Regions from separate parts of the Streptomyces sp. NPDC029169 genome, predicted to be linked through region 4. Evidence: riboswitches for the same ligand, from Rfam matches in the RefSeq annotation. Region 4 holds a riboswitch; each other region holds the start of a gene.
The links. A riboswitch is a leader RNA that binds a small molecule or an ion and turns the genes downstream of it on or off. The one in region 4 is predicted to bind cyclic di-AMP.
Positions count from the first base shown of each region.

Region 1: linked by a shared signal. The riboswitch ahead of ACZ4VI_RS18025 (transglycosylase family protein) and the one ahead of ACZ4VI_RS03435 (M23 family metallopeptidase) in region 4 are both predicted to bind cyclic di-AMP.
Region 2: linked by a shared signal. The riboswitch ahead of ACZ4VI_RS25715 (transglycosylase SLT domain-containing protein) and the one ahead of ACZ4VI_RS03435 (M23 family metallopeptidase) in region 4 are both predicted to bind cyclic di-AMP.
Region 3: linked by a shared signal. The riboswitch ahead of ACZ4VI_RS16915 (M23 family metallopeptidase) and the one ahead of ACZ4VI_RS03435 (M23 family metallopeptidase) in region 4 are both predicted to bind cyclic di-AMP.

Region 1 covers NZ_JBVHXA010000008.1:233,767-237,970, reverse strand. Annotated here, with positions in the region: gene eno (phosphopyruvate hydratase) at 1-926, opposite strand, end outside; gene ACZ4VI_RS18025 (transglycosylase family protein) at 1,222-1,917, opposite strand; cyclic di-AMP (ydaO/yuaA leader) riboswitch at 1,921-2,096, opposite strand; gene ACZ4VI_RS18020 (transglycosylase family protein) at 2,362-3,318, opposite strand; gene ACZ4VI_RS18015 (cytochrome P450 family protein) at 3,433-4,204, opposite strand, start outside.
Region 2 covers NZ_JBVHXA010000015.1:127,916-132,119, reverse strand. Annotated here, with positions in the region: gene ACZ4VI_RS25720 (phosphocholine-specific phospholipase C) at 1-1,945, shown strand, start outside; cyclic di-AMP (ydaO/yuaA leader) riboswitch at 2,259-2,418, shown strand; gene ACZ4VI_RS25715 (transglycosylase SLT domain-containing protein) at 2,421-3,284, shown strand; gene ACZ4VI_RS25710 (phosphoribosyltransferase family protein) at 3,308-4,204, opposite strand, start outside.
Region 3 covers NZ_JBVHXA010000007.1:367,933-372,136, reverse strand. Annotated here, with positions in the region: gene ACZ4VI_RS16920 (PrsW family intramembrane metalloprotease) at 1-818, shown strand, start outside; gene ACZ4VI_RS16915 (M23 family metallopeptidase) at 875-1,966, opposite strand; cyclic di-AMP (ydaO/yuaA leader) riboswitch at 1,978-2,125, opposite strand; gene ACZ4VI_RS16910 (PP2C family protein-serine/threonine phosphatase) at 2,366-3,646, opposite strand; gene ACZ4VI_RS16905 (MFS transporter) at 3,781-4,204, opposite strand, start outside.
Region 4 covers NZ_JBVHXA010000001.1:792,831-797,034, forward strand. Annotated here, with positions in the region: gene ACZ4VI_RS03425 (STM4011 family radical SAM protein) at 1-283, shown strand, start outside; gene ACZ4VI_RS03430 (SGNH/GDSL hydrolase family protein) at 284-1,078, opposite strand; gene ACZ4VI_RS03435 (M23 family metallopeptidase) at 1,238-2,209, opposite strand; cyclic di-AMP (ydaO/yuaA leader) riboswitch at 2,214-2,368, opposite strand; gene ACZ4VI_RS03440 (tyrosine-protein phosphatase) at 2,761-3,573, shown strand; gene ACZ4VI_RS03445 (aspartate aminotransferase family protein) at 3,716-4,204, opposite strand, start outside.

The DNA of each region.
Region 1 (4,204 bases), on a different contig from region 4:
ATCTGGACCTTGGAGCCCAGCTTGTCGGTGAGGACCTTCCAGCCGTCCCAGTCGTCCTCGAACAGCGGGTCCTCGATGGAGACCAGCGGGTACGCGGAGACGAGCTCCTCGTAGTACTCGGTCATCTCGGCGGCCGAGCGGGACTTGCCCTCGAACTCGTACGAGCCGTCCTTGTAGAACTCGGAAGCGGCGACGTCGAGCGCCAGCGCGATGTCCTTGCCCGGGGCGTAGCCGGCCTGCTTGATGGCCTCCAGGATGAGGTCGAGCGCCTCGCGGTTGGAGTCCAGGTTCGGGGCGAAGCCGCCCTCGTCGCCGAGGCCGGTGGACAGGCCCTTGGTCTTCAGGACGGACTTGAGGGTGTGGTAGACCTCGGTGCCCCAGCGCAGGGCCTCGGAGAAGGACTCCGCGCCGATCGGCGCGATCATGAACTCCTGGATGTCCACGTTGGAGTCGGCGTGCGAGCCGCCGTTCAGGATGTTCATCATCGGAACGGGCAGCAGGTGCGCGTTCGGGCCGCCGAGGTAGCGGAAGAGCGGGAGGTCGGAGGCCTCGGACGCGGCGTGCGCGACGGCGAGGGAGACGCCGAGGATGGCGTTGGCGCCGAGGGAGGCCTTGTTGTCCGTGGCGTCCAGGTCGAACATGGCCTGGTCGATCAGGCGCTGCTCGGTGGCGTCGTAGCCGACGAGCTCCGGCCCGATCTGCTCGATCACGGCGAGGACGGCCTTCTCGACGCCCTTGCCCTGGTAGCGGTTCTTGTCTCCGTCACGGAGCTCAATGGCCTCGAACGCACCGGTGGAGGCACCGGACGGAACGGCAGCACGGCCGGTGCTGCCGTCGTCGAGGCCGACCTCGACCTCGACCGTGGGGTTGCCTCGGGAGTCCAGGATTTCCCGGGCTACGACGACGTCGATGGACGGCACGAGCATCTCCTTCTGGGATGTGACGCTGGATGTGACGCTGCGATGCAAAGTCGCTTCGGCCTTGCGACAAGAGCCTAACCGGCTCCCGGGCTCCAGCCAGCCGGGCGCCCGCCCCCTGGGACGAAAAAGGACCCAAGGGCATGCATCCGGGGGCAAAAGACCCGTACCTACTCATGGGTAACGCTGAACGGGCGGAACCCCGGCCCGGAGCGCACGGGGGGAGTCGCTCCGGACCGGGGTGGTCACCGCGGGAGGGTCGTGGGACCCGTGTGAGCCGCCGGACTCACACGAGCCGCCGGGCTCACTTCAGGTGAAGCTGCTGGCCCGGGTAGATCAGGTCGGCGTCCTCGACGACGTCCTTGTTGAGCTCGAAGAGCTTCTCCCAGCCGCCCTTGACGTCGTGGGCGGCGGCGATCTTGCTCAGGGTGTCACCGGCGACGACCTTGTACTCGCCGTCACCCTTCTTGACCTTCTTGCCGGCCGGGGTGGTGACGGTCTTCTTGGACTCGGCCTTCTTGGACTCGGCCTTCGGGGCGGTCCGCTGCTCGCTGCGGGTCGTCGGCTGCTCGGCCTGACGCTCCGGCTGCTGCGGGGCGCTCTGCTCGGCGGCGCCGCCGTCGTACGCGGCGTTGGAGAGGCCGACGCCGCAGCTCGGCCAGGCACCCTTGCCCTGGCCGGCCAGGACCTTCTCGGCGATCGTGATCTGCTGCGACTTCGAGGCCTGGTCGGCGGTGGCGGCGTACGCGGTGCCACCGTAGGCGGCCCAGGTGGAGGCGGCGAACTGCAGGCCGCCGTAGTAGCCGTTGCCGGTGTTGATGGACCAGTTGCCGCCGGACTCGCACTGGGCGACGGTGTCCCACTCGGAGGTGGTGGCGGCCGAGGCGGACCCGGCGGTCATCAGCGGGGCGGCGACGGCGACACCGGCGACACCGGCGAGGGCGACGGCGCGGGTGGCCTTGGAGGGACGACGGTGTTTGCCCTTGGCGGAAAACAGCATGGGACTTCTCCTCACCGACGCCTACGAGGTGAGCTGTCGGGTTCGGGCCATGTGAGTTGCCCGGCCGCGCGACCCAGCGCGCGGCTTCACCCCAAGCCGGTCCGTCGGCCGTCTGTCTCAACGGCCGGGGACGGCACTTACCTTGGGTCCCCCGCTCCTGCCTTCGGCGCATGACGCGACGACTGTTCCCATCGGCCGACGGCAGGATTCGGCGTACCGGTCGACGGGGCCCGCGGTGGCGAGCGGTGACGACCGTAGACACAGACCCGGGGGAAGTTCAAAGACGCCCATGGGGGACAAAACGCCCCTACTCGCTTCGGGACGAAGGGTGTTTACGCAGGTGAGAGGTGACGGAAGCAGAGTTTGCGGACGAGGCGCGCCAGTTGAGACAAAGAGACTCATGTCTCACTTGAACAGAACCGGACATACGACCCCGAACTGCCCCTACTTCGGGGCTGTCTCGCTCACGAGGTCGATGTCGAGGTCGAGGCTCTGGCCAGGGAGGATGAGGTCGGGGTCGTCGCCCACCGTCGCGCGGTTGGCGTCGTAGAGGGCACTCCAGCCACCCGGGAGCTCGTTCTCCTGGGCGATCTCGGTGAGGTTGTCGCCCGGCTTGACGGTGTATTCGCCGATAGCGTCCCGAATGTTCCGAGAAGCCCTGTTGTCCGGAGTGTCCCTACTGCCGTCCGGATTCATCGAATCCGCGCCAGGTGCCGGCACATCGGACGGGGAGGCATGTCGGCCCGTTTCAGGCGCCTTGTCCGTATGACCCGTCTCCTCCGGGGCGGCGTCACCACGGTGCTTGCCGGTGCCCTCGGTCACGGGCGCGGACGGCGTGACGGTCGGGGACGGGGCCCCGGGGGTCGCAGAGGCGTCCGGCTGTGCGGGCGCGGCCGAGGGGCTGGAGGAAGGACTGGAAGAGGCCTCGGAGTCGGCCGGGAGGCCGACGGTCCGGTTCGACTCCGGGAGCGGACCCGTGGGCTCCACCGGCGTGACGGCCGGACCGGGGTCGACATCGGGCGTGGCGCCGCCCTTCGTGAGCCCGGCGATCGGGGCACAGGTCGCCCACTGCGTGTCACCCGCGGCGAACGCCTTCTCGGCCACCGCGATCTGCTGGGCACGGCTGGCGAGGTCCGCGCTCGTCGCGTACGCCAGACCGCCGTACCTCTCCCAGGTCTCCTGGGTGAACTGGAGCCCGCCGTAGAGCCCGTTGCCGAAGTGGGCGCTCCACAGGCCGCCCGACTCGCACTCGGCGACGCGGTCCCAGGTCGCGGCATCGGCGGCGGAGGCCGAGCCCGCACCCAGGAGGGGCAGCGCGAGGGCCGATCCCGTCACGCCTGCGGCGACGACGATGGCGGGTGCCTGGCGGGGTCTGCGGTGTCGTCCGTTCCCGGAGCGCATGCGGAGCTGCCTTTCGCGTGACTGCTGAGGTGACGGTGAACGTAGCGGCATTCGAACGTCAGTCACAAGTCGATGCAGCGGAGATCACGTAAAAGTCACAGTCTTGACGACCCGTCAGTTCGCAACTGGTGCGAACTCGACAGGAAGCGTGCGCAATCCACGCATGATGAGCCCGCCGCGCCACCGCAGATCGGCAGGATCGACGGCAAGTCGCAGGTCGGGCAGGCGAGTCAGCAGCGTCGCGAGCGCGATCTGCCCTTCGAGCCTGGCGAGCGGGGCGCCGATGCAGTAGTGGATGCCGTGCCCGTAGCCGAGGTGCTGGTTGTCGCGCCGGGACAGATCGAGCGTGTCCGGCTCGTCGAAGCGCGCCGGGTCGCGGTCGGCGGCGGCCAGCACGACGAGGACCGGGTCGCCGGCCGGGATCTCCTGCCCGCCGATCGTCAGCGGCTCCATGGCGTACCGCCAGGTCGCCAGCTCCACCGGCCCGTCGTAGCGCAGCAGCTCCTCGACGCCGGTCTCCAGGAGGTCCCGTTCCCCGGCGGCGAGCGAGGCCTGGAGGCGGGCGCGCTGGTCGGGATGGCGAAGCAGGGCGTACACCCCGTTCCCGACCAGGTTGACGGTGGTCTCGAAGCCGGCGAAGAGAAGGATGAAGGCCATCGCGGCGGCCTCGTTCTCGGTGAGGTGCTCGCCGTGGTCGGAGGCCTTGATGAGCCCAGAGATCAGGTCGTCGCCGGGATCGAGCCGCTTGCGGTGGATCAGCTCCGCGAGATAGCCGCGCATCTTCTTGACCGACCGCGCCACCCCGCCGCGCGGCCCTCCGCCGTGCCGGATCATCATCCCGGCCCAGTCCCGGAAGTCGTCCTGGTCCTCGCGCGGCACTCCGAGC
Region 2 (4,204 bases), on a different contig from region 4:
GTCGGCCGCCGCAGCCGCCGCGACCGGCACCATCACCGACGTCAAGCACGTCGTGATCCTCATGCAGGAGAACCGCAGCTTCGACCACTACTTCGGCAGGCTGCGCGGCGTCCGCGGCTTCGGCGACCGGGCCGCGGGCAACACCCCAGGCGGCTGGGGCACCTTCAACCAGCCCAACTGGGGCGGCCGGCAGTACCCGTGGAAGCTGAGCGCCACCCCACCGGCGGGCGGCGTCGACGGCGAGACCCTGGCCCAGTGCAACGGCGACCTCCCGCACAGCTGGACCTCCCAGCACGCGGCGTGGAACAAGGGCCGGATGGACAACTGGGTCACGGGCGTCGGCAACACCCGCACCCTCGGCTATCTCGACCGCGGCGACATCCCCTTCCACTACGCCCTCGCCGACAACTACACCGTCTGCGACGCGTACTTCTGCTCGGCGCTCAGCGCCACAGGGCCCAACCGCACCTTCCTGTGGAGCGGCAAGATCGACGCCGCCAGCAAGGACGGCGGCGAGGAGTCCGGGCTGACCTGGGAGACGTACGCCGAGGCGCTCCAGCGGGCCGGCGTGAGCTGGAAGGTCTACCAGAACGCCCAGGACAACTACGGCGACAACGGCCTCGCATACTTCAAGAAGTTCACCGACGCGCGGCCCGGCGACCCGCTGTACGACCGCGGGATGGGTTCGGTGCCGAAGGTCACCGGCTCCACTCCGGACGACATCGCCGCCGCGATCCGCGCCGACGTCGTCGCCGGGACCCTTCCGCAGGTCTCCTGGGTGGTGGCGAGCGAGGCGTTCTCCGAGCACCCCTACGCCCCGCCCGGTGACGGCGCGCACTTCGTGGACCTCGTCTACCGCGCACTGGCCGCGAACCCCGAGGTCTTCGACTCGACGGTACTGTTCCTCAACTACGACGAGAACGACGGGTTCTTCGACCACGTGCCGCCGCCGGTCGCCCCGCCCGGCACCCCCGGCGAGTACATCGACGGCGTGCCGATCGGCCTGGGCTTCCGCGTCCCGATGATCGTCATGTCGCCCTGGACGCGCGGCGGCTGGGTCAGCTCCGAGGTCTTCGACCACACGTCCGTGCTGCGCTTCATGGAGACCTGGACGGCCGCCCTCGGCACCCCCGCCACCTGCCCGAACATCAGCGCCTGGCGGCGGAAGGTGACCGGCGACCTGACGGGTGTCTTCGACTTCGCGCATCCGGTGTACGGCGTCCCCTCGGGCCTCCCGTCCACCGCCAGGGTCATCGGGCAGTCCACCTGCGGCCCGCTGCCCAACCCGGTGCCGCAGGACAATGCCCTGCCCGCGCAGGAGTCCGGCAGCCGCCCGGCGCGCGCCGTGCCGTACCAGGTCAACGGAAACCTCGACCGGTTCGAGTTCGGTGCGGCGGGCAAGATCCTCGCCTGGTTCTCGATGACGAACCAGGGCGCGCAGGCGAAGCGGGCCGCGCACTTCACGATCCACCCGCACCAGCACCGGGACACGGCGGCCTGGCAGTACACGGTCGACCCGGGTGCCACGTCGACGGACTACTTCAACATCGGGCTCGGCTCCGGCTCGGGCAAGTACGACATCTCGATGATGGGCCCCAACCGCTTCCTGCGGCGCTTCATCGGCGACGCCTCGAAGGCGGGCAAGGCGATCGAGGTGGCGGCGCGGTTCGCGACCGAGCCCGGCACCGGGAAGACGGCGATCTGGTTCAAGATGACCAACACCTCCGCCGGGCCGGTGACCTTCACGATCCGCTCGGACGCCTATCGCACGGACGGGCCCTGGACGTACACGGTCCCGGCGAGCTCCTCCCGCGAGGACTTCTTCAACGCCGTCGCGTACAGCAACGGCTGGTACGACTTCACGATCCTCGCCGACATCGACGGCACCTGGTCGCGCCGCTACACCGGTCACATCGAGACGGGGGCCCCGAGCATCACGGGCTGAACGTATTCCCACAGTTCCAGCCAAAAGGGACACAAGGGTATTTACACGCCCTTGTGTCCCTTTTCTCGACCCAGCTGAATTTCCTGGAATGACCGTTTTGGCTTCCCGGGTGACATGAATCACGTGGGGCTGCCTGCGGCCCTCGGGGCACCCCCCTTCCCTTGTACCGCAAGGAAGTTCGGCGCGGTCGGGGCCGCGAGAAACGCGGCGATGAATTCTGTACACATTGCCCACCCGTGCCGAGTCTTGTTCCGGTCGACATTTCTCGCCTACGGTCACCTCGACCCGGACGGAACGCCGAATCCTGCCACCGTCCGATAAACCCCCCATTTACCCGTCGGCAGGAGCGGGGGACCCAGTTTTTTCGCCGGTCCGGATTCCCGGAGCGGCTAGGGGTGAAGCCGCACGCGTGCGGCCGGGCAGCTCCAGCCCTAACCCGACAGCTCACCCCGCAGGCGCCGGAGAGGAATCCTTCATGCCCGCTCACGGTAAGCACCGGCGCCCCAAGCGACGTCCCCTCACCCGCGGTATCGCCCTCGCGAGCACGGGTGGCGCCGCACTGGCCCTCCCCCTCGTCGCCACGGCCACCGCGCACGCGGCGCCCAGCGCGGCCCCCAAGACGGCACCCGTCGAGAAGACCGTCTTCAGCGCGCCCGCGAAGATCGCGGAATCGATTCCCACCGCGCAGAATTCCGCCCCCAAGACCTATACCGTCGTCCGCGGCGACTCCCTTTCCGTGATCGCGGACGAACAGAATGTTCGAGGCGGCTGGAAGGCCCTGTACCGGGCGAATCGCGAAGCTGTCGGTGACAACCCGTCACTTATTCACCCCGGGCTCGAACTCACCCTTCGCGGGAAGTCCGTGAGTGCTCCGAAGAAGCCGGCGTCGCAGCCGAAGTCCTCGGCCCGTAAGTCGAGTACGGACCGGGCCGACCGCTCGCAGCGGGCCGCCGCCCCCGCCAAGGCCGCCCCGGCTGCCAAGGCAGCCCCCGCCGCCAAGCCCGCGGCCAAGAGCTACACCAACGACCTGGACGGCTGGATCCGCGAGTCGCTGGACGTCATGGCGCAGTACGGCATCCCCGGTTCGTACGAGGGGATCCACCGCAACATCATGCGCGAGTCCTCCGGCAACCCGCAGGCCATCAACCTCTGGGACTCCAACGCCGTCAAGGGCACCCCGTCCAAGGGTCTCCTCCAGGTCATCGAGCCGACGTTCCTGGCCTACCACGTGCCGGGCACCTCGATGGACCTCTTCGACCCGGTCGCCAACATCACCGCGGCCTGCAACTATGCGGCGGACCGCTACGGCTCGATCGACAACGTCAACGGGCCGTACTGACAGCCGCTCCTGAGGCACCGGCTCTAGAAGTGGTCGGCGAACCAGCCGGCGGCGAGTTCGCCGACCTGTTCCAGCGTGCCCGGCTCCTCGAAGAGGTGGCCGGCGCCCGGAACGACGACGAGCCGGTTCTCGCAGCGGAGTTGACGCTGGGCCTCCTCGTTCAGGTCGCGTACGAGCGGGTCGTGGCCCCCCACGATCAGCAGTGTGGGGGCGCGTACCTGGGCGAGGCGGGGTCCGGCGAGGTCCGGGCGGCCGCCGCGGGAGACCACGGCGGCCACCTCGGACAGCGGGTCGCCCGCGGCCCACAGCGCTGCCGCGGCGCCGGTGCTGGCTCCGAAGTAGCCGGTGCGCAGCCCGTCGAGGCCGGGCTGCCGGCCCAGCCAGTGCGTGGCCCGGGCCAGCCGGTCGGCCAGTAGCTCCGTGTCGAAGACATTGGCGCGGTCGGCCGCCTCGTCCTCGGTGAGCAGGTCGAACAGGAGCGTCCCGAGACCGGCGCGGTTCAGGCTCTCGGCGACGGCCCGGTTGCGGGGGCTGTGCCGGCTGCTGCCGCTGCCGTGGGCGAACAGCACGACACCCGGGGCGTCGTCGGGCACCACGAGGCGGCCCGCGACCTGCACCTCCCCGGCCGGGATGCGCACCTCCGGGTCCTCGGCGCCCGAGCCCTGACCGGCGTGGTGGCGCTCCAGGCAGGCGACGACCTCCTCGTCCGAGGTCTGTGAGAAGTCCTGGTAGAACTGGCCGATCGCGTAGAAGAACTCCGGCTCGTGGACGCTGACGGCCTCGTCGGCCTCCCGGCCGATCCGCTCCCGCCAGTCGTGCGGCGCGACGGGCACCGCGAGGACGATACGGGCGGCCCCCTGGGCCCGGACGACCCGGCAGGCGGCGACCGCCGTGGCGCCCGTCGCCAGGCCGTCGTCCAC
Region 3 (4,204 bases), on a different contig from region 4:
GGCACTTCACCGGCCTCGTCGACGGCGTCGTGGTCGCCGGCTTCACCGCCACGGGCTTCGCCTTCACCGAGAACATCCTCTATCTCGGCAACGCCTTCGGAGAGGACCAGGATCTCGGCTCCGACGGCCTCGGCTCCATGACCGCGGGCACCTTCTTCGTACGGATCGTGATGTCGCCGTTCGCGCATCCGCTCTTCACCGTCTTCACCGGCCTCGGCTTCGCTTTCGCCGCCCTCGCCACCTCCCGCCGGAGGTTCCTGCGGGTGCGCCGGACGCTGCTGCCCCTTGCCGGACTGCTCCTCGCCATGCTCATGCATGCGCTGTGGAACGGCTCCGCGACCCTCCTCGGCCCGTTCGGCTTCATCCTGGTCTACGGCATGCTCATGGTGCCCGCCTTCGGCCTGCTGACCTGGCTCGCGATATGGAGCAGGCAGCGGGAGCTGCGCACGATATCCGGGCAGCTCCCGGCGTACGCGGCGGCCGGCTGGCTCTCGCCCGCCGAGCCGCTCGCGCTCTCCTCGATGCGGGCCCGCTCCATGGCCCGCGACTACGCCCGCCGTGCCTACGGCAAGCCGGCCGCCACCACGGTCAACGAGTACGAGGCGTTCGCGACGACCCTCGCCTTCCTGCGCCACCGCGCCCAGCGCGGCGCGCCGGTCCCGGACTTCACGGCGCGCGAGCAGGAGCTGCTCCACCACCTCTGGCAGCGCAAACCGGTCGCCTCCCCCGCCCTGACCTACGCGGCCCGGGCGACGGGCCGGGTGTGGGCGCCGCCGCAGTACCTGGACTACGGCGGCTACAACCCGTACCGGAGCTGAGGCAGGCCCTGCGACGCGAAGGGTGCGACCCCGCCGCCCGGCGCCGCGTCAGAGGATCAGACCGAGAGGCCCTTGCTCGCCAGCCAGGCCGCCGGGTCGATGCCGTCGCCGCCCGGGGTGTGGACCTCCAGGTGCAGGTGCGGGCCGGTCACATTGCCGGTCGCGCCCACGCGGCCGATCGTGTCGCCGGTGCCCACCGACTGGCCCACGCTCACCGTCATCGAGGACAGGTGCGCGTACCAGACCTCCGTACCGTCCTCCAGTTCCAGGACGATCCGGTAGCCGTATGAGCCGGACCAGCCCGCCGACTTGATCGTGCCGCCGTGCACCGCCTTGATCGGGGTGCCGGTGGGCGCCGCGAAGTCGAGGCCGGTGTGGTAGCCGGAGGACCACATGGAGCCGGACTGGCCGTAGGTGGAGGTGAGGGTGTACGAGGACGTGGGCAGCGCGTAGCTCGCGGCGAGCTTCGCCAGGCGCTCCGCCTCGGCCTTCGCCGCCGCCTCCTCCTCGGCCTTCCGCTTCGCCTCGGCCGCCGCCTTCTCGGCCGCGTCCGCCTTGGCCGCCGCCTCCGCCGCGGCCTTCTCGGCGGCCGCCTTCTCCGCCGCGGCCTTCTCGGCGGCGTCGGCGGAGGCCTGCTGCTGCTCGGCCTGCTGGAGGATGCGGGCACGCAGCGCCTCACCGGCGTCCGCCGTCGAGGCGGAGGAGCCCCCGGCCTGCCCGGCGCTGTCGGCCGGCAGGGCGAGGTTCGCCGTGAGCGGCTGGGGGTTGTTCGTCCCGGAGCCCGAACCGTCCGTACCGTCCGCGCCGTCCTCGTCGGAGATGAGCTCGCCGACGCCGGGCAGCTCGGAGGCGTCCGGCAGGTCGAGGTCGGGGAGCGATATCGAGACCGGGGCCTTGTCCTGGGCGGTCGCCATGCCGCCCGCGCCGACGGCCGCGATGACACCGACGCCGAGGACGGTGGAGGAGCGGGCGAAGCCGGAGCGCTGCTTCACGACGCGGTGGCGGCCACCCGAACGGGACTGCTGCCGCAGGGAGTCCTCGGTGGGGTTCCACTCCCCCCACGCCGTCGCGTCGTCGTCCGTCCCGGCGGTGCCCGAGGCACCGAACGCATCGAAGTGGGCTTCGGGGGCAGGGGTGTTGGACGCCACGGAGGCGTGCTCCTTTCCTTCCTTCTCGCCTACCGGGTTAGCTGACGGGTTCGGAGCAGGAAGGTCTCCTACGGGCTGTGCCGCACGGGTGCGACGGTGCCCGATTCACCCCAAGTGGTGGTTCCCCGGTTCCTTTTCAGGATTCGGCGCGTGCGCACGGTGCCGTCTCTTGCGACGGCTGGGACGACCGCGCTGCGTTATCGAACGTTAATAGACACGAGGGCCGGATTCCAAGCCGTTCCGGTTGATCATTCGCGAGATTGAGCCAGTACAGCCCGATTTGATCCCGCTTCAGTACGGACCTTTGCCGGGACCTGGGAACTGACGGTGCGTCAATTGTTATCGCAGCGGTACCTCTCCACTACGGATGGTCACGTACGGGTGGTCACGTACGGGTGGTCACGGCACCACCGGCATCGTGCGGCGCCGCTCCGGCTGCCCCGCCCCCGGCCGGCTCACCGCCAGCAGCGCCATGTCGTCCTGGGCGCCGCCGCCCGTGTACCGGCGGACGTCGTCGACGAGCGCGTCGAGCAGCTCCTCCGGCCCCGGGAAGATCCGCCCGGCGAGCCGCTCGGCCGGTTCGTAGAAGGCCCCCGAGGCGTCGCGCGCCTCCGAGAGACCGTCGGTGTAGACGAGCAGCGTCGCGCCCGGCGGGTACGGGGCCTCGTCGGCCCGGTCCGGCCAGGCGGCCAGCTCGCCCATGCCGAGCGGCAGCGCGGGCTCGGTCGGCTCCAGGAGCGCCACGCCCCCGTCCGCGTACAGCAGCAGCGGCTCGGGGTGGCCGCGGTTGACCACCCGTACGCGCCCGCGCCCGCGCGGGATCTCGGCCAGGACTGCGGTGGTGAACCCCTCGAAGGCGTCGAGGCCGGAGCGGCGCGTGCCCTCCCGGGCCAGCGCCCGCTCGAGGCGCTGCGCGACGCCCTCCAGGGTCGCCTCCTGCTCGGCCGCCTCCCGGAAGGCGCCGATCACGACAGCGACCGCCTCGACGGCGTCGAGCCCCTTGCCCCGCACGTCGCCGACCACGAGCCGTACCCCGTACGGCGTGTCCTGGACGGCGAACAGGTCGCCGCCGATGAACGCGTCCGCCTGCGCGGCCTCGTAGCGGGCCGCGACGTGGAGCCCACCGATCCGCTCGGCGGGCGTCGGCAGGACGGCCTTCTGCGCGGTCTCGGCGATCACCCGCGCCGAGGCGAGCCGCTGCCCGCTGCGCCGGACGACCCCGTTGATGAGCAGGGCGAGGCCGGCGACGGTGACGACGGTCAACATCTCGATAAGGGAGGGGACATCGGTGACGGTGTCGTTGTAGACGTGCAGACCGACGCCGGCGAGGACCGCGGCGATGCCGGTGAGGAGCGTCGTCAGCATCGAGAAGAACGGGGCCGCGATGAGCGGCGCGGCCGAGAACATCGGGGAGGCCGTGTACGAGGGCGGGGTGGAGAGGTCGAAGACGACACCGCCGAGGATGACGAGCGGGGGCAGGGCGCGGATGAACCGGCGAGCCTGCTCGGCGCGCGGCCCGGGGCGCCCGTTCGGCTCTCCCCGCCCCTGCCCTTGGTTCCGGCCCTGGTTCCGCCCCTGGCTGCGTCCCTGATTCCGTCCCTGGTTCCGGCCCTGGTTCCGCCCCTGGTTCCGTCCCTGGTTCCGTCCTCGTCCCTGACCCTGCCCCTGCCCCTGCCCCACCTGTGCTCTCCTGCCCGGTCCGTACGCGGCGACGGCGACGGACGGTACCGCGCCCTCCCCAGGGTGGCGGGAGCCGCGCCGCGCGGCGACCCCCACTCGGCCAAGTGGGGGACACCGGGCTCAACTACGACGCGTCATCCACCCCCGCCCAGCCGCCCGCCCAGCCGCCCGCCCCGCCCCAGCGCCCGTACCGCGCCCGCACACACGAGCCCGACCGCGCACAGCACCAGCCACGGCGTCGCCGACCACCCCGTGACGTCGAGCAGGACACCCGTACCCAGGTTCCCGAGCGTGATCCCGATCCCGCAGACGGTGTTGTAGAGCCCGTAGTGGGTGGCCACCCACCGCCCGCCCGAGAGCGCGACGACCGTGTCCATCTCGTACGGGTACAGCACCGCGTTCGCGACGGCCAGGACCGCCGCGCACAGCAGCAGGCCCCCGAGTCCCGGCACGGCCACCGGCAGCAGGAACGCCCCGCCCATCAGCGCGAGTCCCAGGACCAGACACCGCTCCCGGCTCAGCCGGCGCCTGCACCAGGCAGTGATCCGCAGCTGACCG
Region 4 (4,204 bases):
CTTCCCGTACAGTCGCCGTCCGCACCGCTCCGCCGGCCTCCCCTGCCGGACCGGTGAGTCGGTGATCTCCGTGGACGGCGACGGGACCGTGCGCCGCTGCCACTTCGTGAAGGCCGAGCTCGGCAACCTGTACGACGGTTCGTACCGTGCCGCCCTGCGCCCGCGCGCCTGTCCGCTCGCCGTCTGCGACTGCCACATCGGCTACGTCCATCTGGAGACGCTGCCGCTGTACGACGTGTTCGCGGGCGGTGTCCTGGAGCGGATCCCGGCGTCCTCCCGGTGACTAAAGCGGCATGAGGTCGGGGCGCTTGGCGGCCACGTGGTCGCCCGAGCTCTCGCCCCGCAGGCGCCGGCCGATCCACGGGACCAGGTACTCCTTGGCCCAGTGGATGTCGTCGCGGCGCACCTCCAGCGTGCCGCGCGGCGGGAGCGGCGGCCAAGGCTGGTCCGGGTCGGCCGGTACGTCCATGCCGAGGACCTGGGCGGCGCGCAGCGCGACCCGGGTGTGACCCTCGGGCGAAAGGTGCAGCCGGTCGTCGTCCCAGGCCCGCCTGTCCTGCACGGACTTGAGCGACCACAGGTCGAGGACCGGGCAGTCGTAGCGGTCGGCGATGGCCCGGACGTGGGCCGTGTACGTGGCGATCTTGCCGCGCAGATGCCTGAGGACGGGGACGTCGCGGGTGTCGAAGCCGGTCGTCACCATCACCGTGCCGACGGCCGACGTCAGATCGGCGACGGCGCGCTCGAAGCGCTCGGCGACGTCGTCGGGGTCGGTGCCGGGGCGGATGATGTCGTTGCCGCCCGCGCAGAAGCTCACCAGGTCGGGGCCGAGCTCCTTCGCCCTGGGGACCTGCTCCTCCACGATCTGGTCGAGAAGCCGGCCGCGTACGGCGAGGTTGGCGTAACGGAATGCGTCGTGCTCCGGCAGTCGGTCGGCGAGCAGGACCGCGAAACGGTCTGCCCAGCCGACGTACTTCCCGTCGGGCCCGGGGTCGCCCACGCCCTCGGTGAAGCTGTCGCCGATCGCCGCGTACGACCCGAATGCGTGCGTGTTCTCTGATCTCGAATCGTCTGCCACAGGAGCACATCTTTCCCTTACGGATGTGACCTACGCGACCGTAAGGAAGGGTTGACGCCGGGTGATATACGCCACCGGTCAAGATTCCACCAAGCCGGAATACGCCGCGGGGGCCCGGCACACGGAAGTGCCGGGCCCCTGCGGGGTGCTGCTGGTGTGTCAGATACCGACGCCGTGCTGGCGAAGGTACGCCAGCGGGTCGATGTCCGAGCCGTAGCTCGGTCCGGTGCGGATCTCGAAGTGCAGGTGCGGACCGCTGGAGTTGCCGGTCGAGCCGGACAGGCCGATCTCCTGGCCGCCGGAGACGGTCTGGCCCGCGGAGACGGAGAGGGAGGAGAGGTGCGCGTACTGGGAGTACGTGCCGTCGGCGTGCTGGATGACGACCTCGTTGCCGTAGGCGCCGCTCCAGCCGGCGGAGTGGACGGTGCCCGCGCCGACGGCCTTGACCGAGGTGCCGGAGGAGGCCATGAAGTCGACACCGGTGTGGTAGCCGGAGGACCACATCGAGCCGGAGGCCCGGTACGGGGTGGAGACGCCGCCGCCGACCGGGGCGACCCAGCCGGAGGACGAGGTCTGCGCGGGGGCGGCCGGAGCAGCCGGGGCGGCCTGGGTGGACTCCACCGTGCTGCGCTCGGTGGAGCGCGAGCTGCGGGACTCGCCCGAGCCGGTGGAGGACTTCTCCGCCTTGGGCGCGGCCTTCGGGGCGGCCTTGGGGGCCGGGGCCTTGGGCGCCGCCTTCGCCTTCGACTTGGCGCCGAGGGTGAGCTTCATGCCGGGGAAGATGAGCGACGGGTTCTCGCCGACGACCTCGCGGTTGTCCGCGTAGAGCTTCTTCCAGCCACCCGCGAGGTGGTGCTCGGCGGCGATCTTCGACAGGTAGTCGCCGGGGACGACGGAGTACGTCTTCGGCTTGGCGGCCGGGGCCTTGGCGGGCGCGGCCTTCGCAGGAGCGGCGGGGGCCGCGGCGACGGCCTGCTCGGGCGTCACGGACGGGGCGGCCTTGTCGGCGGCGTGGGCTCCGGTCGCACCGAGCAGAGGCAGGGCGACGACGGCGCCACCGGTACCGGCGGCGACGAATCCGCGCGTGATCGGGTTGACCTTGGGACGGCGGTGCTTACCCTTCGCGGGCATGGCGAATTCCTCTCCGTCGCCTGCGAGGTGAGCTGTCGGGTTCGGACTGGAGATGTCCGGCCGCGTTTTCACGCGGCTTTACCCCGAGCCGTCCGGCACGACCGGAACGGCGTACTACCTGGGTCCCCCGCTCCTGCCGTACGTGGGTGGGTGCGGATTCCGGACGGTGGCAGGATTCGGCGGTCCGACCGGAGTGACGGTGACGCTAGACGAGCGGGTCGAGGCGAACAAGCCGCCGGTTTCTCTTCGCAATCCGGGGCGTGATATTTACGCCGAATTCCGGTCACCCTCCGTGGATGACGGAACCTCGATTTCCTTTTCCGGTAAGGGGATTACGGAAGACGATCAGGCACGTTCCGTCACTGATATGACGCTGCTCACGCACCGAATCCCATCTCCCCTGCAACCAGGGCGCGTTATACCTAACGGCCCAATTCGGACAGAACACCCATTCCTCTGCCCAGGGGTGCACGGGGGCCGCGCCACCCGGGATGATTGCCCGAGGAATCGATCCGGAAGTGATCTCGATCCGTCAACCTTCAGGAGCACTCGTGACGCAGCAGCTGCCGCAGGTCCCGTCGACCGAACCCGAGCTCACCGGGGTACGCAACTTCCGGGACGTGGGCGGACTGCCGACCGTGGACGGCAATTCGGTGCGATTCGGACGCCTCTTCCGCAGTGGCCACCTCGCGCACGCCACCGAGGAGGACGCCGCATTCCTCTCGGCCCTCGGGCTCCACACGATCTTCGACTTCCGCAATCTGGCCGACCTCAAGATAGAGGGCCCGGATGTCGAACTTCCCGGTGTACGGAACGTGAACATCCCGCTCAACGACCCGGCCGACGGCAAGGAGTTCTGGAAGCTGGTCAGGAGCGGCGAGCTGGAGCAGCTCCGCGGCATCCTCGGTGACGGCAAGGCGGCCGAGCGAATGTCCAATTCGTACCGGAAGATGATGGTTGAGCGGACGGCGGAGCACAGCCGCGTCCTGCACGCACTGGCCGAGGACAGCGTCCCCGCGCTCATGCACTGCGCGGCCGGCAAGGACCGGGCGGGCCTGTCCATCGCCATCTCGCTGCTCGCGGTGGGTGTCGAGCGCGAGGCGATCGAGGCCGACTACGTGAAGTCGAACGATCCGCACCGCCGCTACAAGGTGCGCCGCAGCTCCACCTCCGCGGACGCGATGTCGCCCGAGGTGATGGAGCTGATCAGCCCGCTGTTCGACGCGCGGGTGGAGTATCTGCGGGCCGCGTTCGAGACGATGGAGCAGACCTGGGGAACGGTGGAGAGCTACCTCACCGACGGCCTGAAGCTCGCCCCGGAGACCCGCGCGCGGCTGCGCGAGCGCCTCGTCGTCGAGGCGTGACCCTAATCGGACATATCGGCCCCTTTCGAATGGCTCAGCGCAGATGCGGGGCGCCGCCGCCGAGGCACAGCTCGGCGACGGGGCTCTGCGCCTCTACCGGCTCGGACCGGCCGGCCCGGACGATCGGATCACGCTCGGGGAATCAGCGCTGCGCGACCGCCTGCTTGACCAGCGTCTTTCCGAAGTCCCACATCAGCCCGCCACCACCGTGGGCGTCGTCCATCACGGCCGTGAACGCGGTCACGAAGCGGTCCACGTCCGCCTCGTCGATGATCAGTGGCGGAATCAGCTTGATCACCTCCAGATGGTCCCCCGACACCTGCGTCAGGATCCGGTGGCGCTGGAGCAGCGGCACCACGACCATCTGTGCGAAGAGACCCTTCCGGGCCGCCTGCAGCATCGTCCACCGGCTGCGCAGCCCGAGTGACGAGGGCCGCCCGAACTCGATCCCGATCATCAGCCCGCGCCCGCGGATCTCGTGCAGCAGCTCGTAGCGCGGCACGAGCTCCCTCAGGCGCGAGGACAGCAGCTCGCCGATCCGGCGCGCGTGCGCCACCGTCCCCTCGTTCTCCATGACCGAGAGCACGGCGAGCCCGGCGGCCATCGCCTGGGCGTTCGAGCCGAAGCTGGC